One region of the Priestia sp. HNGD-A6 genome, then DNA from elsewhere that is predicted to be linked to it. Evidence: a T-box and tRNA genes for the amino acid it is inferred to sense, from the RefSeq annotation. Region 1 holds a T-box; the other holds one or more tRNA genes.
The links. A T-box is a leader RNA that pairs with one kind of tRNA and senses whether it is charged. The one in region 1 lies ahead of ileS (isoleucine--tRNA ligase), so its partner is inferred to be a tRNA-Ile.
Positions count from the first base shown of each region.

Region 1 (15,375 bases):
TCTAAACTGGCAGCTGCCCGTGTTCATACAATCAATACCATTCACTTTATTTGATGTTCAACTTAATAAGCATCGTGTCTATAAAAACGGACACGGTGCTTATTTTGTATGTATCAATGAATATATGACCAAAAGATATTCATGTTAGATTTCCTATTGCTATGAGGACTTCTCGCTGCTTGTTGAGAATGTCTCTTGATGAAAAACTGTGTAATTAGTGAACAAAATGCTTATAGAAAGAGAATGGCAGAGAAAAAATAAGCTTTTCCTTCATGAAATGAAAATTTGAAAATATATATAGGCTAAGGAATAAAGTTGGCTATAGGAGGAGAGAGCATGTTAAAGATTTCAGAGTTTCAGCTGAAAGATGTAGTGAATGTAGCTGATGGCAAAAAACTTGGAAATGTAGGGGATATTGATATTGACTTAACAACGGGAAAAATACAGGCCGTCATTATCGGAGGCTCTCGTGTATTGGGCTTCTTTGGAAAAGATGATGAAATTGTGATTCCGTGGAAAAATATTGTGAAAATTGGTTCCGATGTCATTTTAGTACGTTATAAAGACGCATTTCAGCCTGAAGAGAATTAGTTTTTTGTCAACAGCACCTAGCAATCTGTGGTACAATATGTGAGAATAAATGAAACAAGGGATGTGTCACATACATGAATCCTGAGCCATTAAAAAAAAGCCATCACGAGTCGTTTATGTGGCTGAGCCCTTGGGTAGAAAAGAATGATATGCTTGTTGTTGGTTTCACCACAAAAAATGGTGGCGTGAGTAAACCTCCATTTGCTTCTTTTAACCTAGGGCTTCACGTAAACGATAACGTAGAAGATGTTATTACAAATAGAAAAATTTTAGCAGCCGAACTAGACATGTCTTTTGAAAGCTTTGTATGTGCTGAACAAGTACATGAAGCAACTGTTCAAAAAGTAACAAAAGCCGACTGTACAAAAGGACTCTACAAGTATGAAGAGGGCATAAAAGCAGCGGATGGCATTTATACAAATGAATCTGATATTTTGTTAGCTTTATGTTATGCAGATTGCGTTCCGCTGTACTTCTATGCGCCTGATCACCATTTAGTTGGTCTTGCTCATGCTGGGTGGAAGGGAACAGTAAAAGATATTGCAAAAAATATGATTCGGCGGTGGGTAGAGCAAGAAAATGTTCCGGTTGAAGATATTTACGTGGCGATTGGCCCTTCGATTGAAGATTGCTGTTATGTTGTCGATAACCGCGTCATTACACAAGTAAACGAAGTAGTTGGCCAAAATGGATATCAAGAAGTAAGCCCTGGACAATACGCGCTTAATTTAAAAAAAGTCAATAAGCTGCTGATTCAAAACGCAGGCGTATTGCCGGAACGAATTTTAACATCGTCGTATTGTACAAGCTGTGAAGATGACCTGTTCTTCTCACATCGCCGCGACCAAGGGAAAACAGGACGCATGTTTAACTTCATAGGCTTTAAGGAGGAGTAATTACATAGTGACAGCTAGCGTAAGTGAAAATCTAGAAGCAGTTCAACAAACAATTGCTGAAGCATGTAAAAAAGTTAATCGAAATCGAGAAGATGTAGAGCTGATTGCTGTAACAAAATATGTTTCCACAAAACGAGCAGCAGAAGCAGTGGATGCAGGCATTTTACATCTTGGAGAAAACAGGGATGAAGGTCTTCTAGAAAAGTATGAATCAATCGGTGAGAAAGCGACCTGGCATTTTATCGGAAGCTTACAAACAAGAAAAGTAAAACATGTGATTGATAAAGTTGACTATATTCATTCACTAGACCGATTATCTTTAGCAAAAGAAATTGATAAACGTGCAGGACATCGTATAAAATGTTTTGTACAAGTTAATGTTGCCGAAGAACAATCAAAGCATGGCCTTGCTGTAGAAGAGGTAATTCCATTTATTCAATCTCTTGAAACATTTACAAATATCCAAGTAGTTGGATTAATGACCATGGCTCCTCACACAGATGACGAGTCCTTGCTTCGCAGCTGTTTTCAAGGTCTAAAAAAATTGCAGAGTCGTATACAAGAACTAAACTTGCAATATGCACCGTGTACGGAGCTATCAATGGGAATGTCAAACGATTATGCAATTGCAATTGAAGAAGGAGCAACATTCATTCGACTAGGAACCACGTTAGTTGGGAATGAACGTTAAGGAGGTGTAATTCAAGATGAGTATGAAAAATCGCTTTAGAAGTTTCTTTGCTCTTGATGACGATACTGAATATGTAGAAGAACATTACGAACAAGAAGAGTCGGTAGAAGAGCCTGTACAGCAGTCGAGACCAGCAGTGAAAGCTAGTCAGCAGCCGAATCAGCAGCAAAACGTGATTAGCTTACAAAGCGTTCAAAAATCATCAAAAATGATGCTTTGCGAACCTCGCGTCTATGCCGAAGCACAAGAAATTACGGATCATTTAAAAAATCGTAAAGTCGTAGTTGTTAATTTACAGCGCATTCAACGAGATCAAGCAGTGAGAATTGTCGACTTTTTAAGTGGTACAGTTTATGCTTTAGGCGGGGACATTCAAAAAATTGGAACCGACATCTTTTTATGTACACCTGATAATGTAGACGTAAGCGGAAGCATTTCAGATATGATGGGAGAACACGATACAACAAACGTAAAGAGGTGGTAGTTTTTGGACATCGTTTTTGGGATTCTCGCAAAATTGATTGGGCTTTACTCATGGGCACTGATTATTTACATTTTGATGTCTTGGGTACCCGATGTAAGGGCCTCTAAGTTTGGTCAGCTGCTTGGCAGTATTTGCGAGCCTTACTTAGAGCCTTTTCGTAAAATCATTCCGCCTATTGGCATGATTGATATTTCACCTCTTGTTGCAATCTTTTTACTACGATTTGCGGAAAGAGGCGTGTATTCACTTAATAATGTGATGGGGTTTATTTAAAAAAGGAATCGCTGGATTCCTTTTTTACATACCAATAGTAGGAGTAATAATATGTCTATTTATGAACATTTTAGGCAAGAAGAACATGGGTTTATTGATCAAGTTCTTCAGTGGAAAGAAGATGTCCTACATCAATACAGCCCAAAATTAACGGACTTTTTAGATCCAAGAGAGCAGCAGATTGTGACGGCTATTGTTGGGACTGAAGGAGAGGTTCAAGTTTCATTTGATGGTGGACAACCGTTTGCTGAACGCAAGCGTGCGCTGCTATATCCGGATTACTATGTGCCTGAAAGCGAAGATTTTCAGTTGCATATGTACGAATTGAATTATCCTAAAAAGTTTGTGACGATTGAACATCCTCAAGTTCTTGGTTCGGCGATGTCCTTAGGACTGCGCCGTTCAAAATTTGGCGATATTTTGGTCGCGGGAGACGATATTCAGCTTGTAGCTGCAGAGGAAATTTCTTCTTATATTGAGATGAATTTAACATCAATTGGAAAAGCCAAAGTTTCACTTTCTTCTATTCAAAGAGAGCAGCTGCATGTGGTAAAAGAAGAGCTGATTGAACACGTTTATACAGTTTCTTCAATGAGGCTTGATGTTTTGCTGTCGACCATTCACAATCTATCAAGACAAAAAGTCCAGCCGTTTATTGCAAATGGAGCGGTAAAAGTAAATTTTAAAGTCATTGAACAGCCTTCTTTTGAATGTCATGAAGGTGATATTTTGTCGCTTCGTGGCCACGGCAGAAGTCGTATCGTTTCACTTGAAGGCAAAACCAAAAAAGAAAAATGGCGAATTGTTGTAGGGAAGCAGAAATAAAGAAATCTACTAGCAGGAAATTTTAAAAATATGTCGAATAAACCATTACTAATGATGTAATGAGACAACACGGAGGTGGCCTAGATGCCTTTAACCCCTTTGGATATTCATAACAAAGAGTTTAATCGCGGGTTTCGCGGATATGATGAAGATGAAGTAAATGAGTTTCTTGACCAAGTAATTAAAGACTATGAGCTGGTAATGCGTGATAAAAAGGAGTTAGAAGGAAGGGTATCTGAATTAACAGATCGTCTTGGACATTTTACTAACATCGAAGAAACGTTAAATAAATCAATTTTAATTGCTCAAGAAGCAGCGGAAGATGTAAAGCGAAACGCTGAAAAAGAAGCGAAGCTCATTATAAAAGAAGCAGAAAAAAATGCGGACCGTATTATTAATGAAGCACTGTCTAAGTCTCGTAAAATTGCGATGGACATTGAGGAGACGAAAAAGCAGTCTAAAGTATTTAGAACTCGTTTCAAAATGTTAATTGAAGCACAGCTTGAAATGTTAAACAGCGATGACTGGGATCAGTTGATGGATTATGAGATGCCAGCGCTAGAAGAAAAAATTGACTAGTCAAGACATCATCTTGACTTCTCACGTTTTGTTGTCATATAATTTGGTAACAGATGAAATTTCATATCAAACAGTACGGAGACAGGGACAGTAGCTTTTTTAGTTTGTCAAAGCGAATCGAGGATGGTGCGAGCTCGATAACAAACAAAAAAGTGAAAATCACCCTAGAGTACCATTGCTGAAATGATGATAGTAAGCAGTGGCGGTTTATTCACGTTACGAATGCAAAGAGGATTTGCGTGCAGCAAATCTACTAGGGTGGTACCGCGGGAGGCCTTCTCGTCCCTTTTTGGGATGAGGAGGTCTTTTTGTTATGGTGCAAAAAGATATGAAATTTACGTTTTTTTTTGGAGGGTAAAACATGGAATATAAAGATACATTATTGATGCCAAAAACTGAATTTCCGATGCGTGGAAATTTACCGAACCGCGAGCCTAAAATGCAAGAACAGTGGGCTGAAATGAATATTTATGAAAAAGTACAAAAACGTACGGAAGGCCGCCCGCTATTCGTCCTGCATGATGGACCTCCATATGCCAATGGCGATATTCACATGGGACATGCCTTAAATAAAATTTTAAAAGATTTTATCGTTCGCTATAAGTCGATGTCAGGCTTCTGCGCACCTTATGTGCCAGGCTGGGATACACACGGCTTGCCAATTGAAACGGCTTTAACAAAAAATAAAAAAGTAAACCGCAAAGAAATGACAGTAGCTGAATTCCGTAAGCTTTGCGAACAGTATGCTTGGGAACAAGTAAACGGCCAGCGTGAGCAGTTCAAGCGTTTAGGCGTACGCGGAGATTGGGATAATCCATATGTAACGCTTCAGCCACAGTACGAAGCGCAGCAAATCAAAGTATTTGGCGATATGGCGAAAAAAGGCTATATCTACAAAGGATTAAAACCTGTATACTGGTCTCCTTCAAGTGAATCTGCTTTAGCAGAAGCGGAAATTGAATACTATGACAAGCGTTCAGCTTCTATTTACGTAGCGTTTAATGTGAAAGATGGTAAAGGCGTGCTTGAACAAGATGAAAAATTCATCATTTGGACGACAACACCATGGACAATGCCAGCTAACCAAGGGATTGCTGTCAATCCCGAGCTTCAGTACAGCGTAGTTGAAGCAGATGGAGCAAAATATGTGGTAGCAACTGAACTTATTGAAACAGTTGCTAAAGAAATTGAATGGGCTGACTATAAGACACTTCGTACAGTAAAAGGTTCAGAACTTGAACGCGTGGTAGCTGAACATCCAATCTACAAGCGCGATTCTTTAGTTGTTCTTGGCGATCACGTAACGACTGATGCTGGTACTGGCTGTGTTCATACAGCACCGGGACACGGGGAAGACGACTTTATCGTTGGTCAAAAATACGGTTTGGAAGTTCTTTGTCCAGTTGATAGTAAGGGTCATATGACGAATGAAGCACCAGGATTTGAAGGATTATTCTATGATAAAGCGAATAAGCCGATTACAGACAAACTAGAAGAAGAAGGCGCGCTGTTAAAATTAAGTTTCATTACCCACTCATATCCACATGACTGGCGTACGAAGAAACCAACAATTTTCCGTGCAACAGCACAGTGGTTTGCGTCTATTAAAGATTTCCGTGAAGATTTATTAAAAGCAGTAGAAAAAACAGAATGGGTGCCTACTTGGGGTGAAACTCGACTTTATAACATGGTGCGTGACCGCGGAGACTGGTGTATTTCTCGTCAACGTGCATGGGGCGTTCCGATTCCAGTATTTTATGCTGAAAATGATGAGCCAATCATTACGGACGAGACAATTGAGCACGTATCAAATCTATTTAGAGAACATGGATCAAACGTATGGTTTGAGCGTGAAGCAAAAGACTTGCTTCCAGAAGGCTTTACTCATGAAGGAAGCCCAAATGGCCGTTTCACAAAAGAAACAGACATCATGGACGTATGGTTTGACTCTGGTTCTTCACATCAAGCTGTTCTTGAAGAGCGTGAAGACTTACAGCGTCCGGCTGATTTGTATTTAGAAGGTTCTGACCAATACCGCGGCTGGTTTAATTCAAGTCTTTCTACAAGTGTAGCTGTAACAGGTGAAGCACCTTATAAAGGCGTACTTAGCCACGGATTTGCTTTAGACGGTGAAGGTCGCAAAATGAGTAAGTCATTAGGGAATGTTGTAATTCCAGAAAAAGTAATGAAACAACTAGGTGCGGATATTTTACGTCTATGGGTAGCTTCTGTAGATTACCAAGCGGATGTTCGTGTATCTGATAACATTTTAAAACAAGTAGCAGAAGTATACCGTAAAATCCGCAACACGTTCCGTTTCTTACTAGGAAACCTAGCGGATTTTAATCCAACAACTGACGCTGTAGCCGTTGAAGACCTTCGTGAAGTAGATCGCTACATGCTTGTGAAGCTGAACAAATTAATTGATAAAGTGAAAAAATCTTATGATTCATATGAATTCTCAAGCATTTATCACGCAGTGCATAATTTCTGTACAATTGATATGAGTTCATTCTACTTAGACTTTGCAAAAGATGTATTGTACATTGAAGCAGAAAATAATGTAGAGCGTCGCAGCATTCAAACGGTTCTTTATGAAACGTTATTATCGTTAACGAAATTAGTGTCTCCAATTCTTTCTCATACAGCAGACGAAGTATGGGTTCACATTCCGAACGTAACGGAAGAAAGCGCGCAGCTAGTTGATATGCCAGAGGTTCAAGAAATTGAAGGAGCAGATCAATTAGTAGAGAAATGGGATGCGTTCATGGAGCTTCGCGATGAAGTCTTAAAAGCGCTAGAACAAGCTCGTAATGAAAAAGTAATCGGTAAGTCTTTAGAAGCAAAATTAACGCTGTATCCAACAGCAGATACGAAAGAGCTGTTAGCCTCTATTTCTGAAAATGTAGGTCAACTCTTCATCGTTTCAGATCTTGAAGTAGCAGAAGGTGAAGCGCCTGCTGAAGCACAAAAATTCAGCTATGCTTCAATTGTTGTAAGTAAAGCAGAAGGTGAGAAGTGTGAGCGCTGCTGGGTAGTATCACCAACAGTTGGCGAAGATCAAGATCACCCAACTTTATGTACACGCTGTGCGGATGTTGTGAAAAATCACTACGTTCAGCAGTAATGAACAAAAGCACGTCCTTTTTGGGCGTGTTTTTTGCTGTACGAAATTCCCAAATACAATGGTATAAAGCATTCAAAGCCTTAGGAAAAACTTGTGTTGTAGATTCGATGGAAAACTCGGTAAACCTAACATCATTAATACTTCATCTTATCAGCACAGGAGGCGTTTGCATGTATGAAAATTATCTTTCCATTGGACAGGAATTAGCTCTTATCAAAGAAGAATTACAAGATCGCCTATTGAGATATGCTACAGAACAATCTGGTTATATAGATGAAAAGGAACGTTACGTAATAGAAATGATTAAAGCCGATTTAAAAGATGTAGAACACGCGCTAGCAAAGCTTGACGTTGGTGCGTTTGGAATTGATGAACTAACTGGCGAAGTGATGTCTATTCATAAATTAAAAGTAATGCCGACGGCCCGCACAAACGAAGATTTATTTGTTTTCTGGTGAGAAGCGAGAAAAAAAATGAATTATGTGCTAAAATGCTTTAGTATGGATTCGTTTGATTTTATTGCGGGAGGAAAACGTTTGTGTTTTATTATCTTATCGCTTTAGCTGTTATACTTATTGATCAGGTAACAAAATGGATGATTGTAAAAGAAATGTATTATGGACAAAGCATTACCGTAATTGAAAACTTTCTTTACATTACCTCTCATCGTAACAGAGGAGCCGCGTGGGGTATTCTACAAGGACAGATGTGGTTCTTTTATCTCATTACGGTGGTTGTGGTAGTCGGTTTAATAATTTATATTCAAAAGCTCAAAAAACAAGATAAATGGTTCGGTATTGCGCTAGCATTAATGTTAGGCGGCGCCATTGGAAACTTTATTGATCGAGTGGTCCGTAAAGAAGTAGTTGATTTCGTAAATACATACATCTTTACGTATGATTTTCCGATTTTTAACGTAGCTGATTCGGCACTTGTCGTCGGAGTAATCATCATGTTTATTATGACGCTGTTTGAAGGGAAAATGAAGAAGGAGCACAAAGAATGAATGTAATTGAAACAGTTATAAATGAAGAACAAGCGGGAGAACGTATTGATAAAGTACTTTCGACTGTAAATGCAGAATGGTCACGTTCACAAGTGCAGCAGTGGATCAAAGAAGGTCATGCAAAAGTGAATGATAAAACCGTTAAAGGAAACTATAAATGTAAAACAGGAGACGCTATTATTATTGAAGTGCCGGAACTAGAGGAGCTTGATGTGGTAGCGGAAGAAATGGATTTAGATATTTATTATGAAGATCAAGATGTGCTTGTTGTAAATAAACCTCGCGGCATGGTTGTACATCCAGCTCCAGGTCATCATAGCGGCACGCTTGTAAACGGCTTAATGGCTCACTGTAAAGATTTATCCGGTATTAACGGCGTTATGCGCCCTGGTATCGTTCATCGAATTGATAAAGATACGTCCGGTTTACTTATGGTTGCAAAAAATGATTTAGCTCATGAATCACTAGTTAGTCAGCTTGTAGCTAAAACAGTGACGCGCCGCTATAAAGCTATCGTTCACGGAGTAATTGCGCACGATCACGGTACAATTGATGCGCCAATCGGCCGAGATAAGCAAGATCGTCAAAGCATGACGGTCACTGATGAAAACAGTCGTGATGCAGTGACGCACTTTACTGTATTACAGCGTTTTAAAGATTTTTCACTTGTCGAATGTAAGCTAGAAACGGGGCGAACACACCAAATTCGCGTTCACATGAAGTATATTGGCTTTCCGCTTGCCGGGGATCCGAAGTACGGACCGAAAAAAACGCTTCCGATTGACGGACAAGCGCTTCATGCAGGTGTATTAGGCTTTATTCACCCTCGTACAAATGAATATATGGAATTTGAAGCACCGGCTCCAAAAGAGTTTAATGAGATGCTCGAGCTTATTGAAAAAAGAAGTTGACAACTGTCATAAGTGATGGCATACTTGTATTAACTTAATAAGAACCTTTAAGAACAGTCCAGAGAGGCTGAGAAGGAAACGGTGCAGAAAAGGCATACTTATAGCCTTTTTGAAGAAATATATCTAAAACCAAATCCTCTTGCCTCAAGGCAAGAGGATTTTTTTATGTCAACAACTTGAGGTGAAAAACAGTGAACGTAAAAGCTACCGTCCTTGACGAACAGGCTATCCGCCGCGCTTTAACTCGAATTGCACATGAGATTATTGAAAAGAATAAAGGAATCGAAAATTGTGTGCTAGTGGGGATTAAAACGCGAGGTATTTATATCGCAAAACGTTTAGCAGAACGAATTGCACAAATTGAAGGAAACACATTGCCAGTCGGAGAACTAGACATCACGCTTTACCGAGATGATTTATCGAAAGTGACAAGCAATGACGAACCTCTCGTAAAAGGATCAGATATTCCGACAGATATTGCAAATAAGAACGTCATCTTAGTAGACGATGTGTTATATACGGGCCGTACGGTTCGAGCAGCACTTGATGCACTGATTGATATCGGCCGACCTGAACTCATTCAGCTGGCTGTTTTAGTGGATAGAGGGCACCGCGAGCTGCCGATTCGAGCAGACTATGTTGGCAAAAACGTACCGACAGCTAAAAGTGAAAAAATTGCGGTGCATTTAATGGAAGTAGACGAAAAAGACCACGTGTCTATTTACGAAAAATAAATTATATACCCTTTTAAATGGTAGTCCCGTGAGGCTGCAAAAGGGGGGTCACTATACAAGGAAAACTATACTGCGGTATAGCGTCTTCCTTGTATGCTGAAAACCTCTTTGCCTCTGCGTAAAGAGGTTTTTTTATAGTGATAGGAGGAAAAACATATGAGTCAACAACGAGATTTTGTACTTGATATACATGATAAACCAAAAGCAGTAAATTGGTTAACATTGAGTCTGCAGCATTTGTTTGCAATGTTTGGATCGACGGTGTTAGTGCCTTTCCTGGTCGGATTCAGCCCGGCAATTGCTTTGATTTCAAGCGGGGTAGGAACGCTTGCTTTCCTGCTCATTACAAGAGGTCAAATTCCTTCTTACCTTGGTTCATCGTTCGCGTTCATCACGCCAATCATTTTCGCAAAAGCTTCGTTTGGACCTGAAGAAACGATGGTTGGCTGTTTCTTAGCCGGACTTGTGTATGGAATCGTTGCTTTGATTATAAAAGGAACAGGAATCAATTGGATTATGAAGCTGCTTCCTCCGGTTGTAGTAGGACCAGTTATTATGGTTATAGGCTTAGGATTAGCTAATACAGCAGTAGGCATGGCGATGAACGATGCAAAAGGAAATTACAGCTTAACTTACCTGATGGTTGCGCTTGTGACACTAGCGATAACAGTTGCTTGCTCAATCTTCTTTAAAAACATTATCAGCCTGATTCCGGTACTGATGGGAATTATCGGCGGATACATCTTTGCTTATACACAAGGATTGGTAGACTTTTCAAAGGTAATGAAAGCAGAGTGGATTGAAATACCTCACTTCTACGTGCCGTTCGTCACATACACGCCGTCCATTTCATTAGGGATTGTGCTTATCATGGTACCTGTAGCAGTCGTAACACTTTCAGAACATATTGGACACATTCTTGTTTTAAATAAGATTGTGGATCGAAACTATATTGAAAAGCCAGGGCTGCACAGATCGATTTTAGGAGACGGAGTAGCCACTATGCTTGCTGCGCTGATCGGCGGACCTCCAAACACAACATATGGTGAGAACATCGGAGTGTTAGCCATCACAAAGGTGCTTAGCGTATTTGTAATAGCAGGAGCAGCAGTCTTCGCGATTTTGTTCGGGTTTGTCGGCAAAATCAACGCTCTTATTTCAAGTATACCAACGCCGGTCATGGGTGGGATTTCAATTCTCTTATTCGGAATCATTGCTTCATCAGGCTTGCGCATGATGGTGGATGCAAAGGTAGATCTTGGATCAAAACGAAACTTAATGATTGCTTCGATTATCTTAGTGTTAGGAATCGGAGGAGCACACTTAGATATCTCAGAACATGTAAAGATTGATAGCATGGCACTGTCTGCTATCATGGGAGTTCTGCTGAATCTAGTTCTGCCGAAAGAGAAGATAAAAGAAGCAGAAAACGTTCAACAAACGTCAGCACGAAAAATTTCATAGAACGCCTTTTAATTGAAATCCAGAGAGGTTTCTAAGGGTGTGTGAAAAGCGCGTTATAGACGAAGCTTGTTTTCTTACACCCTTTCTAAGTTAGAAAGGGTGTTTTTTATAAAGAAATGCGAGGAAAGCAAAAATGGAGGGAATCGATATGAAACATTTAGTGACAGTCTCAACACTAGAAACAAATGAAATTCTAGAGATTTTAGACAGCGCTGAAAACTATCGAACGAATAAACAAGGATGGAAACCGGAAGAGAAAATGTTTGTTGCCAACTTATTTTTTGAAGCGAGCACGCGTACTCGATGCAGCTTTGAAATGGCAGAACAGCAGCTAGGATTAACAACAATTCCGTTTGAAGTAACAACTTCAAGCGTCCAAAAAGGAGAAACGCTTTATGACACGATTGAAACATTAGCTTCAATCGGTGTTCAGTCAGTTGTTATTCGCCACCCGCAAGATCGTTATTATGAAGCACTGCAGGAAAAAGTATCGATTCCCATCATTAATGCAGGAGACGGATGCGGTCAGCATCCAACTCAGTGTCTGCTTGATCTACTGACAATTCGCCAAGAGTTCGGCTCGTTTAAAGGATTAAAAGTCGCAATAGTCGGAGATTTGCGACATAGCCGCGTAGCGAGATCGAATGCAGAAATGCTGACAAAACTAGGGGCGACCGTATATTTTGCGGGACCTGAAGAATGGAAAGATGAAGAGAACAGACACGGTACATATCTTGATATCGATGAAGCAATCGAAACGGTCGATGTTGTGATGCTACTGCGTATTCAATTTGAAAGGCATGAAGAGAACACTTCAGAGCTTGCAAAGAACTACCATAGCCGCTTCGGATTAACCGTTGAACGAGAGCGGAAAATGAAATCACATAGCATTATTCTTCATCCAGCTCCGGTGAACAGAGGAGTCGAAATTGCAGATGAGCTCGTTGAATGTGAACGCTCAAGAATTTTTAAACAAATGCAAAATGGCGTGTACATTCGCATGGCAGTATTAGCAAGAGCGCTACAACCAATTGAAAGGGGACTTAATAATGACAACAATTATCAAAAATGCTACATGGTCAAATGAAGGAAAAATTGAAAAAGTCGAACTGAAAATTGAAAATGGTGTAATTGCTGAAATAGCTTCACACATTGACGTAGAGAATGAAGAAGTCATTGATGCAGGCGGGAACTTCTTATCACCGGGTTTAATCGATGTTCATGTTCACTTGCGTGAGCCAGGGGGAGAAAAGAAAGAAACAATTGAAACAGGTACTCTAGCAGCTGCAAAGGGCGGTTTTACAGCAATTGCTGCAATGCCGAACACGCGTCCAGTGCCTGATACTGTTGAACAAATGGAGTGGGTAAACAAGCGCATTGAACAAACAGCACATGTGCGCGTATTACCGTACGCATCGATTACTACTCGTCAATTGGGAAAAGAATTAACGGACTTTGAAGGCTTAAAAGAAGCGGGAGCATTTGCTTTTACAGATGATGGAGTAGGGGTTCAGTCAACAGGAATGATGCTAGAAGCGATGAAAAAAGCCGCTTCATTAAACAAAGCAATCGTTGCACACTGTGAAGATAATGATTTAATTAACAAAGGCTGCGTACACGACGGGAAATTTGCAAAAGAACATGGACTAAACGGTATCCCATCTATCTGCGAAGCCGTTCAAATTGCACGAGATGTCCTGCTTGCTGAAGCAGCAAACTGTCACTACCATGTGTGTCACGTAAGTACAAAAGAATCCATTCGCGCCATTCGTGATGCGAAAAAAGCAGGCATTCGCGTAACTGCAGAAGTAACGCCTCATCATCTGTTACTAAATGAAGAAGATATCCCGGGACTTGATTCGAATTTCAAAATGAATCCGCCGCTTCGAGGAAAAGATGATCAACAGGCATTAATTGAAGCTTTATTAGACGGAACGCTTGATTTTATCGCCACTGATCACGCACCGCACACAGCGGACGAAAAAGCAGAAGGAATGGAGCTTGCGCCGTTTGGAATTGTGGGACTTGAAACAGCTTTCCCGCTTCTTTATACAAACTTGGTATTAAAAGAAGTAATGACGCTAGAGCAGCTAGTATCGTATTTAACAAACAAGCCGGCTGAAACATTCAATCTTCCTTATGGCACGATTGAAGTGGGAAAAACAGCGGATTTAACCATCATTGATCTTGAAACAGAAAAAGCAATTAATCCAGAAGAATTTGTATCCAAAGGTAAAAACACGCCGTTTGCTAACTGGGTATGCAAAGGTTGGCCGGTAATGACATTAGTAGAAGGTAAACGAGTATGGGAGGATGTTAAAGCATGCAACGTCAACTAATTTTAGAAGATGGAACAGTATTTATCGGAAAAGGATTCGGCAGCGACAAAGAAATGACAGGAGAAGTTGTTTTCAACACGGGAATGACAGGATATCAAGAAATTCTATCTGATCCATCATACTGTGCACAAATTGTGACATTAACATATCCTTTAATCGGAAACTACGGTATTAACCGCGATGACTTTGAGTCGATTGAACCAGCTGTACACGGTTTGATTGTAAAAGAAATTTGTGATGCTCCTTCAAACTTCAGAAGCGAACTATCAGTAGATGAATTTTTAAAACAAAAAGATATTCCAGGATTAGCTGGAATCGACACGCGAAAATTAACGAGAAAAATTCGTCAGCACGGTGCGCTTCGCGGACGCGTATGCAGCATGGAAGTCAATGTAGAAGAAGTGGTAGCACAGCTTCAAAATCATGAACTTCCAACTGATTCAGTTAAAAAAGTATCAACGGTGAAGCCTTACCCAAGCCCAGGCAGAGGTAAAAAAGTGGTACTCGTTGACTTTGGAATGAAACACGGAATTTTACGTGAATTAACAGCTCGTCAATGCGACGTGATTGTGGTTCCTTATAACGTAACTGCGCAAGAAATTCTTCAATTAAATCCAGATGGCATCATGTTAAGCAACGGACCTGGAGACCCAAAAGACGTACCTGAAGCAATCGAGATGATTCAAGGGGTTTTAGGGAAGGTTCCGCTTTTCGGAATTTGTTTAGGACATCAGCTGTTTGCCCTAGCATGCGGAGCAGATACAGAAAAAATGAAATTTGGTCATCGTGGATCCAACCATCCTGTAAAGGATCTAAAAACCAATAAAGTAGCTCTTACATCTCAAAACCACGGCTATACAGTGTGTGAGCCATCTCTTGTCAACACGCCATTAGAAGTGACGCACGTTGCGCTTAACGATGGAACAGTTGAAGGAGTAAAGCATAAAGAATATCCGGCATTTACGGTTCAGTATCACCCTGAAGCATCACCGGGACCTGAAGATGCAAACGGATTGTTCAACGAATTTATGGATCTTATGAAAAACAATCAGAAAGTAGGTAATTGCTAATGCCAAAACGTCAAGATATTAACACAATTCTCGTAATCGGATCAGGACCAATCGTCATTGGACAGGCGGCAGAGTTTGACTATGCAGGAGCGCAAGCATGTATTGCGTTAAAAGAAGAAGGATACAAAGTTATTCTTGTGAACTCCAATCCTGCAACAATCATGACAGATTCAGAAATGGCAGACAAAGTATATATTGAACCTCTAACGGTTGAATTTGTAAGCTCAATTATTCGTAAAGAACGCCCGGATGCACTGCTTCCAACGCTTGGCGGTCAAACGGGACTGAACTTAGCGGTAGAATTACACGAAACGGGCATTTTAGAAGAATTTAACGTAGAAATTCTCGGGACAAAATTATCAGCGATTGAACAAGCTGAAGACCG
Region 1 covers NZ_CP138621.1:3,749,814-3,765,188, forward strand. The annotation lists gene SCI76_RS19195 (YlmC/YmxH family sporulation protein) at 337-591, shown strand; gene pgeF (peptidoglycan editing factor PgeF) at 666-1,487, shown strand; gene SCI76_RS19205 (YggS family pyridoxal phosphate-dependent enzyme) at 1,495-2,178, shown strand; gene SCI76_RS19210 (cell division protein SepF) at 2,195-2,662, shown strand; gene SCI76_RS19215 (YggT family protein) at 2,666-2,935, shown strand; gene SCI76_RS19220 (RNA-binding protein) at 2,987-3,760, shown strand; gene SCI76_RS19225 (DivIVA domain-containing protein) at 3,845-4,339, shown strand; T-box leader at 4,409-4,629, shown strand; gene ileS (isoleucine--tRNA ligase) at 4,701-7,466, shown strand; gene SCI76_RS19235 (conjugal transfer protein TraR) at 7,637-7,924, shown strand; gene lspA (signal peptidase II) at 8,005-8,472, shown strand; gene SCI76_RS19245 (RluA family pseudouridine synthase) at 8,469-9,383, shown strand; gene pyrR (bifunctional pyr operon transcriptional regulator/uracil phosphoribosyltransferase PyrR) at 9,575-10,117, shown strand; gene SCI76_RS19255 (uracil-xanthine permease family protein) at 10,274-11,581, shown strand; gene SCI76_RS19260 (aspartate carbamoyltransferase catalytic subunit) at 11,730-12,668, shown strand; gene SCI76_RS19265 (dihydroorotase) at 12,631-13,920, shown strand; gene SCI76_RS19270 (carbamoyl phosphate synthase small subunit) at 13,905-14,990, shown strand; gene carB (carbamoyl-phosphate synthase large subunit) at 14,990-15,375, shown strand, end outside.

Region 2 (15,375 bases), 610 kb from region 1:
GAAAATGTGCCATCATACAGACGAGTGGCATGCTCAAAATTCAATCCAGTTGGCGTACCGAATAAAAATTCAAAGTGCTTTTCTTGTTTTGACTGCGGTAAAAATGAAAAAATTCCTCCGCCGTCATTGTTAACTAGCACAACGGTTAAATTTAAATTATGCATCTTAGCTGCCAGCAGACCATTTAAATCGTGATAAAAAGATAGGTCACCAATAAATAAAACGGTGTGATCGTAAGCCGTGCTTACGCCTAGAGCAGACGAAACCACACCATCAATTCCATTTGCTCCTCGGTTTACAAAAAGTGGAATATCTTTCTCCGTATTTAAGAAGAAAGAATCAATATCTCGAACAGGCATTGAATTTCCAACAAACAAAGCCGTGCCTTCAGGTACTACATCCACAATTTCTTGAACTACTTGTCCTTCGAACCATTCCTGGCCAGAAGTTAATGTTTTGAGAGCCTGTGCAGTTTGAGCATTAATCTTTTTCCATAGACTCAGCCATGAAGTAGACTCCTCTTGATTCGCTGAAAGGCGCTTGATCAGTTCTTCACAAAATAATGTTTCATTGGCTTCAATCATCACTGTTGAACGCAAAGTAGGATCTCTCCAGCCTTTACCTTGGTCAACTACAAACATTTCTTTCGGCTCGTGTGCTTTTAAAAATTGCAATAGCGGTTTCGATACCGGCATCGCGCCAAAACGAATGACAACTTCGGGGTAAAAACGCTCATCAACCTTATCACTTTTTAAAAATGTATCATATGTCTCTATTACATTTTCTTTTGAATGCTTGCCGCTTCTTAATTGTGATAACGGATCTGCGAGCACCGGAAAGCTTAAAGCGTCAGCTAAACGGCATACGCTGTCTACTGCTTTTAAAGACATTTGATCTCCGCATATAATAAGTCCTTTTGTTGTTCCCTCTAGGCGCTTCGCAATTTCTTCGAATCCTTTTTCAGATAGAGATGCTTCTCCATGAATAGCAGCCACATATGATTTACCGCGTTTCCCCTGACTCCATAAATCTTCAATAGACAAATCTGGTACAATCGGTTCACGTAAAGGTACGTTAATGTGTACAGGACCGCTCGGTATAGCTTGAGCTGTATGAACAGCCCTTGAAGCTACTGTTCGAATATAACGATTCATATCTGCACTTTCTTCTGGTAAAGCTGTATCTACAAACCACTTCGCATACTGACCGAAAAGATGATTCTGATTAATTGCCTGCGGGGCACCTATATCCCTTAACTCGTGCGGCCGATCCGCTGTGATAACGACTAAAGGAATGCGTGAGTAGTGAGCTTCAATTACTGCAGGATAATAATTCGCTGCAGCTGTTCCAGATGTACATACAAGCGCCACTGGTTTTTTCTTTGCTTTTGCTATTCCTAGAGCAAAAAAACCGGCAGAACGTTCATCAATGTTTAAGTGCACATGAATATCAGGGTGCTCAGCCATAAGCATCGCAATAGGCGTTGAACGTGACCCTGGACTGACCACTACTTCTTCAACATTTGCTTCTACTAATTCATCCACGAATGACGCAATATACGTTGTTAATGATTTAATGTGTTCCACGCATAATCCCTCCTAAAGCTGAAAGCATCGGGTTGAATTTAATTTTTGTTTCTTCATATTCACTTTCAGGCGTAGAATCTGCTACAATTCCACAGCCCGCAAATAAAACAGCTTCTTTTTGCTGAATAACAGCCGAGCGGATTCCTACTATAAATTCACCGTTTCCATTGATATCCATCCATCCTAAAGGAGCTGCGTACCACCCTCGGTCAAAGGATTCTAGCTTTCGAATAATAGGCAAGGCCTCCTGTTGAGGATATCCTCCTAACGCTGGTGTTGGATGGAGCTTTTGAATAAATGAAAATAGCGTCACATCTTCCTTTATACGCCCTTTCACAGGTGTATACAAATGTTGAATATGCTTTGTTTTATATAAACTTGGCTTACTTGGAATTTCTACTTCATAACAATAAGAATTCATCGCTTCTTTAATCATATGAACAACAACATCGTGCTCAATTAAGTTCTTAGGATCCTGAAGCAATTCCTCACCTAGTTCGTGATCTTCCTGCCTTGTCTTTCCTCTTGGAATCGAACCCGCTAAACAAGTGGAAAACACGTAATCTCCTTGTTTTTGTACTAGTCTTTCTGGGGAAGCGCCGATAAAATGCTGATGCTCTCCCTCTAAAATATATGTGTAGCTAGTTGGCTGTTCCTTTAACAGACGCTGAAGCACGTATTCAGTAGAAATATCTTCATTAAATTTTACTTTTAATTGGCGAGCAAGAACCACTTTCTCTATAACCTGTTGCTTAATTAAAGTAGTAGCTCTTTCAATATTTCCTTTAAATTTCTCTACCCCAATTTCTTCTTTTTCCAACAGCAAAGGTGAAATATGAGATTCCCCGTCGTACTCTTCACAAAGAACAAGTTTTTGGACCTCTTCGAAATAATTGATGTGCTCTTTTACAGAATCTTGTCCTTTAACCATCATATTAACGGTAAGATATCCTTCTTTATTTACCTGGGTATATAACACAGTTGGAATCATAAATTTTGAACTCGGGAAATCACTCCAATAGTTTTCTCGATACTGATTTGGGTCAAATGAAAATCCTCCAAATAAAAGAGGACCTGTCCCGTCAGGGAAAATTTGGTTATTTTTATAAAAGTCTTCTTTTATAAAGCGCTTCCATTCATTTTCAATGTGGAAATAACGTTCTTTTGCCGCATTGGTGCAAATAGTATGCGCATATCCTAATCCAACAAATGTATAATAACTGTTGGGATCTTTCCAAAAAAAGCGTTCTTTATAAAACTGGTCATGTCCGTTCGCATAAAAAATAAGGGGGTCAATAGGTCTTACTTTTTTCACTAAACTGACCAATTTTGGCTGATTTTCATTTTTTGCACACTCAATCGCATCTTTAATGTATTCTTGTACTAACTGTTCGGTCGTTGCAATCACACTACGTCCCCCCGTTCATCTTTTTTTCTTAAGTCTGTAACTAACTTATTATAAACTTTCAGTTCAAAAAAATCTAGCATCGCGATTCATGAGCAAAAATTAATTTCGCTTGTCTAAATTACGCCTTTTCAGTAAACCAATAAAAAAATCTTTATGATCTATTTAGTACTCTTTAGCCCTCAAGAACGTTATTTTTATCATACCCTTTTCTATAACCTTTACCTTTCTTTAATTTTCCACTCCATTTCTCTCTTAGCTTCATGAATACCCCAAATCCTCCTAATATGAATCGTGTTTTTTTGAATTTTTAACACATACTACAAAAGCACACTAAATTTTTAAGGGGGAGCTTCATGACACTTTCAAAACAAGAAATCAGTCAGTTAAAACAAAATTTACAGCAGCAGCAGGCTGATATTCAATCGCACTTTGATCAAAATGATCATTTTGGTCTAACTCGAAGCGACGCTCACGATGCTGTAGGAGAACTTTCAAGCTACGATAACCACCCTGGTGACACAGCCACAGAAACATACGAGCGTGAAAAAGACCTTGCACTAAATGAACATGCAAAACAAGAGCTACATGAAATAGAAGAAGCACTGCAGGCAATCGCTCACAGCACGTATGGAACATGCAAAGTATGTGGAGCAGATATCTCATTTGAAAGACTTCAGGCTGTACCAACTACTTTATACTGTAGAGAACATAGCCCATCACAGGATATTCCAAAGCACAGACCTGTAGAAGAAAATGTTCTCCATCACCCATTTGGTCAATACGACTATGACGATACCGAGACGACAGGATACGACGCAGAAGATTCTTGGCAAGACGTTGCGCGTTACGGGACGTCTGAATCTCCTTCTGATTTTATAGAAGATACGTCTAACTATAGTGAAACCTATATTGAGGCGGATGAAGCTATTGGGTACGTTGAAGATTATGAAAACTTTGCCGCTACCGATTTATATGGACAGCCTCTTCCTATTTATCCTTCAAAAGAGCATGAGCGATATGAAAATGCACTGGATGAAGAAGGTACGATGACCATATTTGGAGATTTACCGGCCTATGAGAAAGATCCATACACTGAAAAGGAGTAGTTCTTCATACTACTCTTTTTTCTATTTTTAGTAGGAGCTATGGGAGATGACATCGAATGAATAGGAGATTAGAATTAATAATGAGGTGAACATAATGAATGCACATGAAATTGATTATAAATTGTATGGAGATGACATGCAGTTTGTTGAAATTGAATTAGATCCTTCAGAAAGTGTGATAGCAGAAGCTGGAGGAATGATGATGATGGAAGATGATATTGAGATGGAAACCATTTTTGGTGACGGTTCTTCCTCCAACAGCAGCGGACTTTTTAATAAACTAAAAGGTGCTGGGAAACGCGTATTAACTGGTGAAAGTTTATTTATGACGGTATATACAAATAACGGATATCACAAGCGAAAAGTATCTTTCGCTTCACCTTTTCCAGGTAAGATTATTCCTGTCGATTTAGAGCAGCTCGATCATAAAATTATTTGTCAAAAAAGCTCCTTTTTATGCGCTGCCAAAGGCGTATCCGTTGGTATTGACTTTCAAAAAAAACTAGGAACTGGCTTCTTTGGCGGTGAAGGTTTTATTATGCAAAAATTAGAAGGCAATGGCCTAGCATTTTTGCATGCAGGCGGCACCATTCATAAGAGACAGCTGCAGCCGGGTGAACGCCTTCGTGTAGATACTGGCTGTTTAGTGGCCATGACCCGTGATGTAAATTACAACATCGAATATGTAGGGAAAATTAAAACAGCTCTGTTTGGAGGAGAAGGCATGTTTTTTGCTACTCTGTCAGGACCGGGAACAGTTTGGATTCAATCTCTTCCTTTTAGCCGACTAGCCGATCGCGTTTTATCAAGTGCAGTTTCACCAACGGGAGGTAAAGGTGAAGGCAGTATCCTTGGTTCTTTAGGTGATTTCTTAAACGGTGACAACAGATAAAATAAAAAAGGTGTAGTCGTTGACTACACCTTTTTTATTTATTGATTTAATAAATTTTTAGTGGAATGAATTTCCCAAATATCAGATGCATATTCCTCAATCGTTCGGTCACTAGAAAAAAAGCCGGAATGTGCAATGTTCGTCGCACTCATTTGAAGCCATTTATTTTCATTTCCATAAGCTTCGTTTACTTTTTGCTGTGCCGTAACGTATGAGTCAAAGTCACGGAGTACGTAGTATTCATCATTTTGCATTAATAATGAATCATATATAGGCTCGAATAAGTCATATGTGTCAGGTAAGAAGCCGTTTGTGAGCTGCTCGAGCACTTGTCGAATCCGCTTATCATGATGGTAATAATCATAGGCACGGTATCCTCCATTTTGCTGATAGCTCAATACTTCTTCGGCTTTTAACCCAAAAATAAAGACATTATCTTTTCCTACTGCCTCGCTAATTTCGACGTTCGCTCCGTCCATCGTACCAAGAGTTAACGCTCCGTTCATCATGAATTTCATATTTCCCGTTCCCGAAGCTTCTTTGCTGGCGGTTGAAATCTGTTCGCTGACATCCGCTGCAGGAAAGATATACTCAGCAAGTGACACTCGATAGTTTTCTAAAAAAACGACTTTTAAAAACGGTGATGTTTGTGGATCATGATTGACAACATCAGCTACAGAATTAATTAGCTTGATGACTTTTTTTGCATAATAATAGCCGGGAGAAGCTTTCGCACCAAAAATAAATGTACGAGGCACGATTTGAAAATTAGGGTCTTCTTTTAATCGATTGTACAAATACATAATGTGCAGTACATTTAAAAGCTGTCTTTTATAAGCATGAAGCCTTTTAACCTGTACATCAAAAATAGAATGTGAATCTATTTTAATTCCCGTTTGCTCTTGAATAATATCGGCAAGCAGCTTTTTACGCTGTTGTTTTACTGTTTTTAGTCCTTGTAAAAAGCTTGGATCTTCCACATACTCTTGGAGCTTTATAAGAGAATGCGGCTGTTTAATCCATTTATCTCCTATCACCTCGGTAATAAGAGAGGAAAGCTGCGGGTTAGCTTTTAACAACCAGCGCCGGTGGGTAATTCCATTCGTTTTATTGTTAAATTTAGCAGGATAAAACTGATAAAAATCTTTCATTTCTCGTTCTTTTAAAATATCAGTATGAATCTTTGCCACGCCGTTTACTTTATAACTTCCCACAATTGCTAAATGAGCCATCTTTACTAGCCCGTGCGCTACAATAGCCATATTTTCAATCCGCTGCCAGTCTCCTGGATATGCTTCCCATAATTCTTTACAAAAGCGCTCATTAATTTCTTCAATAATCATATACACTCGTGGAAGCAAGGGTTGAAATAAATCAATCGGCCATTTCTCAAGGGCTTCAGAAAGAGTCGTATGGTTTGTGTATGAAATGGTATTGGACGTAATATGCCATGCATCTTCCCATTCCATTTTTTCTTCATCCAGTAAAATTCTCATTAGCTCAGGAATCGCAAGTACAGGATGCGTATCGTTAATATGAATGGCTACTTTTTCGTGAAAGTTTGTAAGTGTTTGATAGGTATTTCGATGTGCTCTGATAATACTTTGTAAGCTAGCTGACACAAGAAAATATTGCTGTTTCAACCTTAATATTTTACCATCTTCATGTGTATCATCCGGATATAAAAATTCTGATACAGCCTCTGTTTGACGCTTATACTCCATCACATCTTTATGTACTGGAAATGATGAAGGCTCCGCATTCCAAAGGCGAAGTGTATTCACTGTATCTGTTTTATACCCGATAACCGGGATGTCATAAGGAACAGCAGAGACGGGTTCTCCTTTTACATGACGAAAAGAGAATGTTCCGTCTTCCTGTACCATTTCAACTTCGCCCCAAAAGTTCACTTCGATTGCTTGATCTAATTTGCGTACTTCCCATGAATTCCCATGCCTTAACCATTGTTCTGGGAGCTCAATTTGAAAGCCGTTTACAATCTTTTGATCAAACAAACCGTGTTTATAGCGAATCCCATAACCGTGACCAGGAAGATTAAGTGAAGCAAGAGAATCTAAAAAACAAGCAGCAAGCCTGCCTAATCCCCCGTTTCCTAATCCTGCGTCTACTTCGATTTCCTCAATATTTTCAAGTGAAATATTCAGATCACTTAATCCTTCTTTTACAACTTCCCGAATTCCTAAGTTCAACAGATTTTGACCCAACAGTCTGCCTAATAAAAATTCGATAGAAAGATAATACACTTGCTTTGTATGTGAAGACCTATGAATTTCATTGGTTGAAATCCAATCGCTGCTAATATACTCTCGCACCATATTTCCTAATGTATGATAGTGATCTTGAACAGTAGATTCTTTAAAGCTCTTTCCATATGTCATTTCCAGCTTTTTTAAAAAAGCCTCTTGAAAGCTTTTTTTATCAGAGAACAATCTGCTCACCCTTTCACGATGGAGTAGATGTCAAATTTGAATACAATTGATTATATTTAAATGCCGATTGCCCCCAGCTATAATCCTGACTCATAGCATCCATCATTAATTTTTTCCATACATCTTTCTGGTGATAAAATGAAACAGCTCTTTCTAACGTATGAAGCATGTCATGAGCATTATAATTCTTAAAAGAGAAGCCATTTCCCTCTCCGCTATATTCATTATAAGCTTTGACCGTGTCATTCAGGCCGCCCGTTTCACGCACGACTGGAATGGTTCCATACTTTAAGGCTATTAATTGTCCGAGTCCGCAAGGCTCAAAACGGGAAGGCATTAAAAATAAATCCGTACCGGCATAAACTTTATGAGCAAGTTCCTCATTAAAACCAATAATGGCTTTTACTTGTTGCGGGTACGTATCTTCCATCTCACGGAAAAACTGCTCAAACTCGTGTTCGCCAGTTCCTAAAATAACAATTTGGGCTCCTAAGTTAACCGTCTCATGGAAAACGTGCTTGACTAAATCCAATCCCTTCTGCTGGGTTAACCTTGTAACCATCGAAATAATTGGAACATCCTTATTTTCCTCTAATTCAAGATAGCGCTGGAGCTCTTTTTTATTTTTATATTTTCCTTCAATCTCTTCTACAGAATAAGGATAAGATATAAGCTGATCTGCGTCTGGGCTATAAGCTTCTTCATCGATTCCATTTACAATCCCAATTAAATCTTGATTTCGCTGACGCAATAATCCATCTAAACTTTCTCCGTAATAGGGCATTTGAATTTCATCTCGATATGTAGGACTTACCGTGGTAATTTTATCAGCTGATACAAGAGCCGCTTTCATAAAATTAATATTCCCATAAAACTCGAGCTGGCTTGTAGTAAAATAATAATCATTTAAATTTAATAGCTCATATAAATTGCTTTTAGGGAAAATTCCTTGGAATTGCAAGTTATGAATCGTAAAGACCGTCTGGATATGATCATACATATCATAATTAGCACGAAGTAAAAATGGAATCATAGCCGTATGCCAGTCGTGACAATGAATGATATCAGGCTCATTCTCTAAAAATGGGATAGCTTCAAGCACAGCTCTGCTGAAGAAAGCAAATCGTTCAGCGTCATCGTAGTGCCCATATAAGCTATCTCTTTTAAAATAATATTCATTATCAATGAAAATATATTTAACGCCATCCATCGTTAACGATTCAATCCCACAGTACTGTCTTCTCCACCCAACCTGCACATGAATAACTTTTTCAAGCACCATTTCATCTTGATAATGTTGAGGAATGGTTCCGTACTTTGGCATGACTACACATACGTTCGTTCCTAACTTTTTTAATTCTTTAGGCAGGGCACCTGCTACGTCTGCTAATCCTCCTGTTTTAATAAAAGGTACACATTCTGATACAGCAAATAATACATTCACGACTTCATCAACGCTCCTTGAGTTGTTCCTTTAGCAATGACTCTAGGTAGACCTGACTCACCTAGCAACGTTTCATTACTTCCTATTTTCACATCTTTGTCTAAAACAACATTTTCTAATACACTATTTTCTAAAATAACGCCTTTTTGCATCACAATGCTATTCTTAACGACCGTACCTTTTCCAATTTTAACGCCTCGGAAGATAATACTATTTTCCACATGTCCTTCAATCACGCACCCGTTTGCGATCATTGAGTTTTTCACAACCGCTTTTTTTGCGTAACGAGTAGGCGGTTCATCTTTTACTTTAGTGAAAACAGGACGTTCGTTGATAAATAACTGCTTCCAAACATCTGGAGATAAAATTTCCATACTTGTTTTATAGTAGGCATCTAAGCTAGAAATCTCAGCCGTATATCCATGGTGCTCGTACTTTTCTACACGATGAGATTGTGCCATATATCGAACCATTTCTTTAATCGTATAAAAATCATGCGATTCATTTTGCAAAATATTAACTAGAATAGATTTATTAATAATATACATATTAAGCGATTTATCACCCTGCTTCATTTCAGTAATATCTGCATTTGAAGCAATATGACGCTGCAGCACGTGCTCAAAGTCAACTGTACATATCGTATAACTATTAGCAATTAATACGTATTCCTGCTTACTTCTTAAGAAATAATCAATATGATAACGGAACTGCGTGAATAGTGATGGACTCTCTAAGTGTAAATCACTTGTCATAGGAGGGAAGATAAACAATCCATCTCGCTTCCGATCCAAATCCCATTCTTTTCCTGAACCTATATGATCCATCAATGCGCGATAGCGATCACGAGGAAAAATGGCAACGCTCGAAATTCCAGAGTTCACCATATTAGAAAGCGTAAAATCGATTAATCGATAGCGCCCTGCAAAAGGAATGGCAGCAATCGATCTATAAAAGGTTAAAGGCTGCAGCGCTGTTGTGTTTGTACAAGCATCAATAATACCAAGCATTTGATTATTCAATGTCGTTCATCCTCTCTGTTCGTTAAATGCATTTAGCAACTGATTCAATCAATTCTTGAGTAACAAGAATTACTTCTTCGCTTCCTTTGGTCGGTCGAATGATAGTACCGTCTGGAACTTCAATGTCCGATGGAACAATTGCGTTTTCAATATATACGTTAGAGCCTATCTTTGCAGTAGGCATGACAACCGTTTTCTTAACTTCAGAACCTGAACCGATTTGTACACCTGGAAATAACACGGACTGCTCTACGTTTCCTTCGACAACGCACCCTTCATTTACTAATGACTCCACCACGCAGGCGTTTGGCGCAATATATTGAGGAGGCTGATTAGGGTTAACAGAGTATACTTTCCATGAAGAGTCAAATAAATTAAGCTCGTCTTTATCACATAACAAATCCATATTCGCTTCCCATAAGCTTTTTACAGTTCCTACATCTTTCCAATAACCTTGGAATGGATATGCAATTAGCTTTTTCTTTTCATCTAGTAAAAGCGGAATAACATCTTTACCAAAATCATGGCTTGAGTATGGATTGCGTGCATCCATTTCTAAATATTCTTTTAAAATACTCCATTTAAAAATATAAATCCCCATAGAAGCTAGATTATTTTTAGGACGCTGTGGCTTTTCATCGAACTCCATTACATCTAGGTCACTATTTGTATTTAAAATACCAAAACGGCTCGCTTCTTCCCAAGGTACTTCAATAACAGAAATCGTTACATCTGCTTCTTTGTTTATATGATAATCAAGCATATTTTCATAGTTCATTTTATAAATGTGATCACCTGATAGAATCAGTACGTACTCAGGATCATATTGTGTCAAATAGTTTAAATTTTCATAAATAGCGCTAGCCGTGCCTTTATACCACTTTACTCCATCTGACTCCGCGTATGGAGGCAATACTGTGACGCCACCATTCCGTCGGTCCAAATCCCAAGCGCTTCCAATTCCAATGTATGAATTGAGAACTAGCGGTTGATATTGTGTTAATACACCTACTGTTTCAATACCTGAATTTGTACAATTACTTAAAGCAAAATCAATAATTCGATACTTACCACCAAATGGTACAGCTGGCTTTGCTAGATTTTTTGTAAGTGAACTTAGCCGACTACCTTTTCCTCCTGCCAATAACATCGCTACGCATTTCTTTTTTAACATGTTGTTTTCTCTCCCCTCGTTTTCTCTTTGCTCGTAGTATACTAATGCCAAACGGCGGAATATTCATTTCAATGCAAAAAGGTTGACCGTGAAACGATTCATCCACTGATTTTAATGCCTTTTTATTTACAATGCCTGAACCGCCGTACACTTCGTCATCACTGTTAATAACTTCAATGTACTCTGTCTCAACTGGAACTCCAACTTTGTAAGAATGATATGGATACTCAGAAAAATTGCTAACAACTATAAAAATCTCCTGATTTTCTTTCGACTTGCGAATAAAGGAGAAAATTTGTTGATGATGATTGTTAACATCAATCCATTCAAATCCATCTGGATTATGGTCTAATTCATATAAAGGCTTGCTTCTTTTATAAATCTTGATGAGATCCTTCATATATCCGTTAAGATTGCGATGCATGTCAAAGTCATAAAGCATCCAGTCTAATTCTTCCAAATCTTTCCACTCATCAAATTGGCCAAACTCTCCGCCCATAAATAAAAGCTTTTTTCCAGGGTGTGCAAAGAAATATCCATATAGCAGTCGAAGCTGTGCAAACTTGCGCCAGTAATCACCTGGCATCTTATTAAGCAATGATTTTTTCCCATGTACGACTTCATCATGAGAAAGCGGCAAAATAAAGTTTTCGTTAAACGCATACATTAGTGAAAAGGTCATTTTATCGTGAAGATAGGGACGTCTTTCCACGCCAGCTTCCATGTACGTTAAAACGTCATTCATCCATCCCATGTTCCACTTATAATTAAAGCCTAAACCTCCCTCATACGTAGGTGCTGTAACAAGGGGCCAATCCGTTGAATCTTCTGCCATCATTAATATCGTTTCATCAGATTTAAAAACAGCTTCATTCAATTTTTTTAAGAAGCTGACAGCTCCATCATTTACTGCTTTTCCAGAAGAATTTTGCCAATAAAGCATATTAGCTACAGCATCTACTCGAAATCCATCTATGTGGAAGTACTCCAACCAAAACAAAGCGTTCGAAATGAGAAAACTTTGTACTTCAGGCTTGCCTAAATCGAAATTAGCTGTTCCCCAAACATAGTTTTCACGGTCGGGTTCTTTTTTGTATTCATAAGTAGGTTCTCCATCGAACATATACAGACCATGTTCATCCTTACAAAAATGCCCGGGTACCCAGTCTAAAAGAACGCCTATATTATTTTGATGACACTCATCTATAAAGTTCATCAACTCTTTAGGTGTACCGTATCGACTGGTAGCAGAATAGTATCCAGTTCCTTGATATCCCCAGGATCGGTCGAGCGGATGCTCAATGACTGGTAATAACTCAATATGTGTAAAACCTTGTTCAGCAATATAAGGAATAAGCTCCTGTGCTAATTCACTGTATGTATAAAGGCTGCCATCTTCATGAGTCCTCCAAGACCCTGCATGCAGCTCGTAAATACACAGTGGTCTTTCATATATATTTTGCTGTTTTTTCTTTCTACGCCAATATTGGTCGTTCCATTTGTACCCATCCAATGAGTAAACAATAGACGCAGTGTTTGGACGCACTTCACTGAAGAAAGCGTATGGATCTGCTTTTAATTTTTTTTGATTGCTTTGTGTGATGATTTCATATTTATAAATAGTCCCTTGTTCTAATTCAGGGATAAATGTCATCCAAATACCTTCTTCATTAACTTTAACCATTGAATGTTGAAAACCGTTCCATTTATTAAAATCACCTACAACGCTTACACCCTTTGCATGAGGTGCCCACACGCAAAATCGTACGCCTTCAATTCCTTCTACCGTTACCTGATGCGCACCGAAAATAGAGTAACTGCGAAATAAGTTTCCTTCGTGATACAAATGAACATCAAATTCAGTAGGCTGAACCGCTAGATTCACTTTTGCCACCCCTTTAACTTCAAACATAATATACGCACATAATATACGCTTCTTACCACTCATTCCCTTTTATAGTAAAAACATAAACCTTTTCTACAAATATAATAGAATAAATGTTCTTTAAAATTACTCTTTATTCCATACTCTTCATACTTTATTACTTTATGAATAATTCCATATGATATAGGGAAAATCCTGCTTAAAACTTACTTTTTATTCTGAAAATTCATGGTAATTATTCCTAACTATTATTCCTGTTTACTTAATCTTTAAAAAAGCGCAAATAAAAAAAGGTTTGCATATATGCAAACCTTTTTAAGATGACCCGTACGGGATTCGAACCCGTGTTACCGCCGTGAAAGGGCGGTGTCTTAACCGCTTGACCAACGGGCCATATTTAAATTTAAAACGACTGGCGGAGAAGGAGGGATTTGAACCCTCGCGCCGCTTACACGACCTACACCCTTAGCAGGGGCGCCTCTTCAGCCACTTGAGTACTTCTCCGTATGGCTCCACAGGTAGGACTCGAACCTACGACCGATCGGTTAACAGCCGATAGCTCTACCACTGAGCTACTGTGGAATATGGTGGGCCTAAGTGGACTCGAACCACCGACCTCACGCTTATCAGGCGTGCGCTCTAACCAGCTGAGCTATAGGCCCATTATTTGGAGCGGGTGATGAGAATCGAACTCACGACATCAGCTTGGAAGGCTGAGGTTTTACCACTAAACTACACCCGCGTTACTTAAGATGGGGCGACTGATGGGAATCGAACCCACGAATGCCGGAACCACAATCCGGTGCGTTAACCACTTCGCCACAATCGCCGTCTTAAAATGGTGGCTCGGGACGGAATCGAACCGCCGACACAAGGATTTTCAGTCCTTTGCTCTACCAACTGAGCTACCGAGCCAAACAAAATGGCGGTCCCGACGGGAATCGAACCCGCGATCTCCTGCGTGACAGGCAGGCATGTTAACCGCTACACCACGGGACCACTTTGGTTGCGGGGACAGGATTTGAACCTGCGACCTTCGGGTTATGAGCCCGACGAGCTACCGAACTGCTCCACCCCGCGATGATATGAATATGATATAAATAAATGGCGGAGGAAGAGGGATTCGAACCCCCGCGGGCTTTAACACCCCTGTCGGTTTTCAAGACCGATCCCTTCAGCCGGACTTGGGTATTCCTCCGTATATTTATAACAAATGTAACTTATATGGTAGCGGCGGAGGGAGTCGAACCCACGACCTCACGGGTATGAACCGTACGCTCTAGCCAGCTGAGCTACACCGCCATATTATTCGTTACAATTATTTAATTTCATTGGTGGAGCCTAGCGGGATCGAACCGCTGACCTCCTGCGTGCAAGGCAGGCGCTCTCCCAGCTGAGCTAAGGCCCCATAAATGGTCGGGAAGACAGGATTCGAACCTGCGACCCCTTGGTCCCAAACCAAGTGCTCTACCAAGCTGAGCTACTTCCCGTTTATGGCGCGCCCGAGAGGAGTCGAACCCCTAACCTTTTGATCCGTAGTCAAACGCTCTATCCAATTGAGCTACGGGCGCTTATTAAAATGGTGCCGAGGGCCGGACTTGAACCGGCACGGTAGTCACCTACCGCAGGATTTTAAGTCCTGTGTGTCTGCCAATTCCACCACCCCGGCAGGACTTATATACGTGGAGCGGAAGACGAGGTTCGAACTCGCGACCCCCACCTTGGCAAGGTGGTGTTCTACCACTGAACTACTTCCGCGCATATATGAAATTAAGTAAAGATGCGGGTGAAGGGACTTGAACCCCCACGTCGTAAGACACTAGATCCTAAGTCTAGCGCGTCTGCCAATTCCGCCACACCCGCGTGTGAATATTAAATGGTGAGCCATGAAGGACTCGAACCTTCGACCCTCTGATTAAAAGTCAGATGCTCTACCAACTGAGCTAATGGCTCGAAAAAAATGGTGCCGGCAAGAGGACTTGAACCCCCAACCTACTGATTACAAGTCAGTTGCTCTACCAATTGAGCTACACCGGCGTGCAATCTCTGACTTAAATAGTCGATGGTGGAGGATGACGGGATCGAACCGCCGACCCCCTGCTTGTAAGGCAGGTGCTCTCCCAGCTGAGCTAATCCTCCGATATAAAAGCCTGGCAACGTCCTACTCTCACAGGGACAAAGTCCCAACTACCATTGGCGCTAAAGAGCTTAACTTCCGTGTTCGGTATGGGAACGGGTGTGACCTCTTCGCTATCGCCACCAGACATATTATATTATACACTATTATATAAAGAAAGCAATACTTTTTTTCGAAAGATTTATTCTTTCAAAACTAGATAACAGTTTGCTGAGTAAAGCTTACACTTTTAAAGTTTGGTTAAGTCCTCGATCGATTAGTATCAGTCAGC
Region 2 covers NZ_CP138621.1:3,135,359-3,150,733, reverse strand. The annotation lists gene menD (2-succinyl-5-enolpyruvyl-6-hydroxy-3-cyclohexene-1-carboxylic-acid synthase) at 1-1,586, opposite strand, end outside; gene SCI76_RS16075 (isochorismate synthase MenF) at 1,573-2,994, opposite strand; gene SCI76_RS16070 (TraR/DksA C4-type zinc finger protein) at 3,348-4,100, shown strand; gene SCI76_RS16065 (TIGR00266 family protein) at 4,195-4,992, shown strand; gene SCI76_RS16060 (glycogen/starch/alpha-glucan phosphorylase) at 5,031-7,442, opposite strand; gene glgA (glycogen synthase GlgA) at 7,456-8,886, opposite strand; gene SCI76_RS16050 (glucose-1-phosphate adenylyltransferase family protein) at 8,883-9,908, opposite strand; gene SCI76_RS16045 (glucose-1-phosphate adenylyltransferase) at 9,931-11,082, opposite strand; gene glgB (1,4-alpha-glucan branching protein GlgB) at 11,033-12,994, opposite strand; tRNA gene SCI76_RS16035 (tRNA-Glu) at 13,289-13,360, opposite strand; tRNA gene SCI76_RS16030 (tRNA-Ser) at 13,381-13,471, opposite strand; tRNA gene SCI76_RS16025 (tRNA-Asn) at 13,475-13,549, opposite strand; tRNA gene SCI76_RS16020 (tRNA-Ile) at 13,553-13,629, opposite strand; tRNA gene SCI76_RS16015 (tRNA-Gly) at 13,636-13,709, opposite strand; tRNA gene SCI76_RS16010 (tRNA-His) at 13,721-13,796, opposite strand; tRNA gene SCI76_RS16005 (tRNA-Phe) at 13,807-13,882, opposite strand; tRNA gene SCI76_RS16000 (tRNA-Asp) at 13,891-13,966, opposite strand; tRNA gene SCI76_RS15995 (tRNA-Met) at 13,971-14,047, opposite strand; tRNA gene SCI76_RS15990 (tRNA-Ser) at 14,073-14,165, opposite strand; tRNA gene SCI76_RS15985 (tRNA-Met) at 14,193-14,269, opposite strand; tRNA gene SCI76_RS15980 (tRNA-Ala) at 14,300-14,375, opposite strand; tRNA gene SCI76_RS15975 (tRNA-Pro) at 14,381-14,457, opposite strand; tRNA gene SCI76_RS15970 (tRNA-Arg) at 14,462-14,538, opposite strand; tRNA gene SCI76_RS15965 (tRNA-Leu) at 14,548-14,636, opposite strand; tRNA gene SCI76_RS15960 (tRNA-Gly) at 14,651-14,725, opposite strand; tRNA gene SCI76_RS15955 (tRNA-Leu) at 14,749-14,830, opposite strand; tRNA gene SCI76_RS15950 (tRNA-Lys) at 14,845-14,920, opposite strand; tRNA gene SCI76_RS15945 (tRNA-Thr) at 14,929-15,004, opposite strand; tRNA gene SCI76_RS15940 (tRNA-Val) at 15,031-15,106, opposite strand; rRNA gene rrf (5S ribosomal RNA) at 15,116-15,231, opposite strand; rRNA gene SCI76_RS15930 (23S ribosomal RNA) at 15,341-15,375, opposite strand, start outside.
Region 2: it has a tRNA-Ile gene. The T-box ahead of ileS (isoleucine--tRNA ligase) is inferred to sense a tRNA for this amino acid. The anticodon was not compared.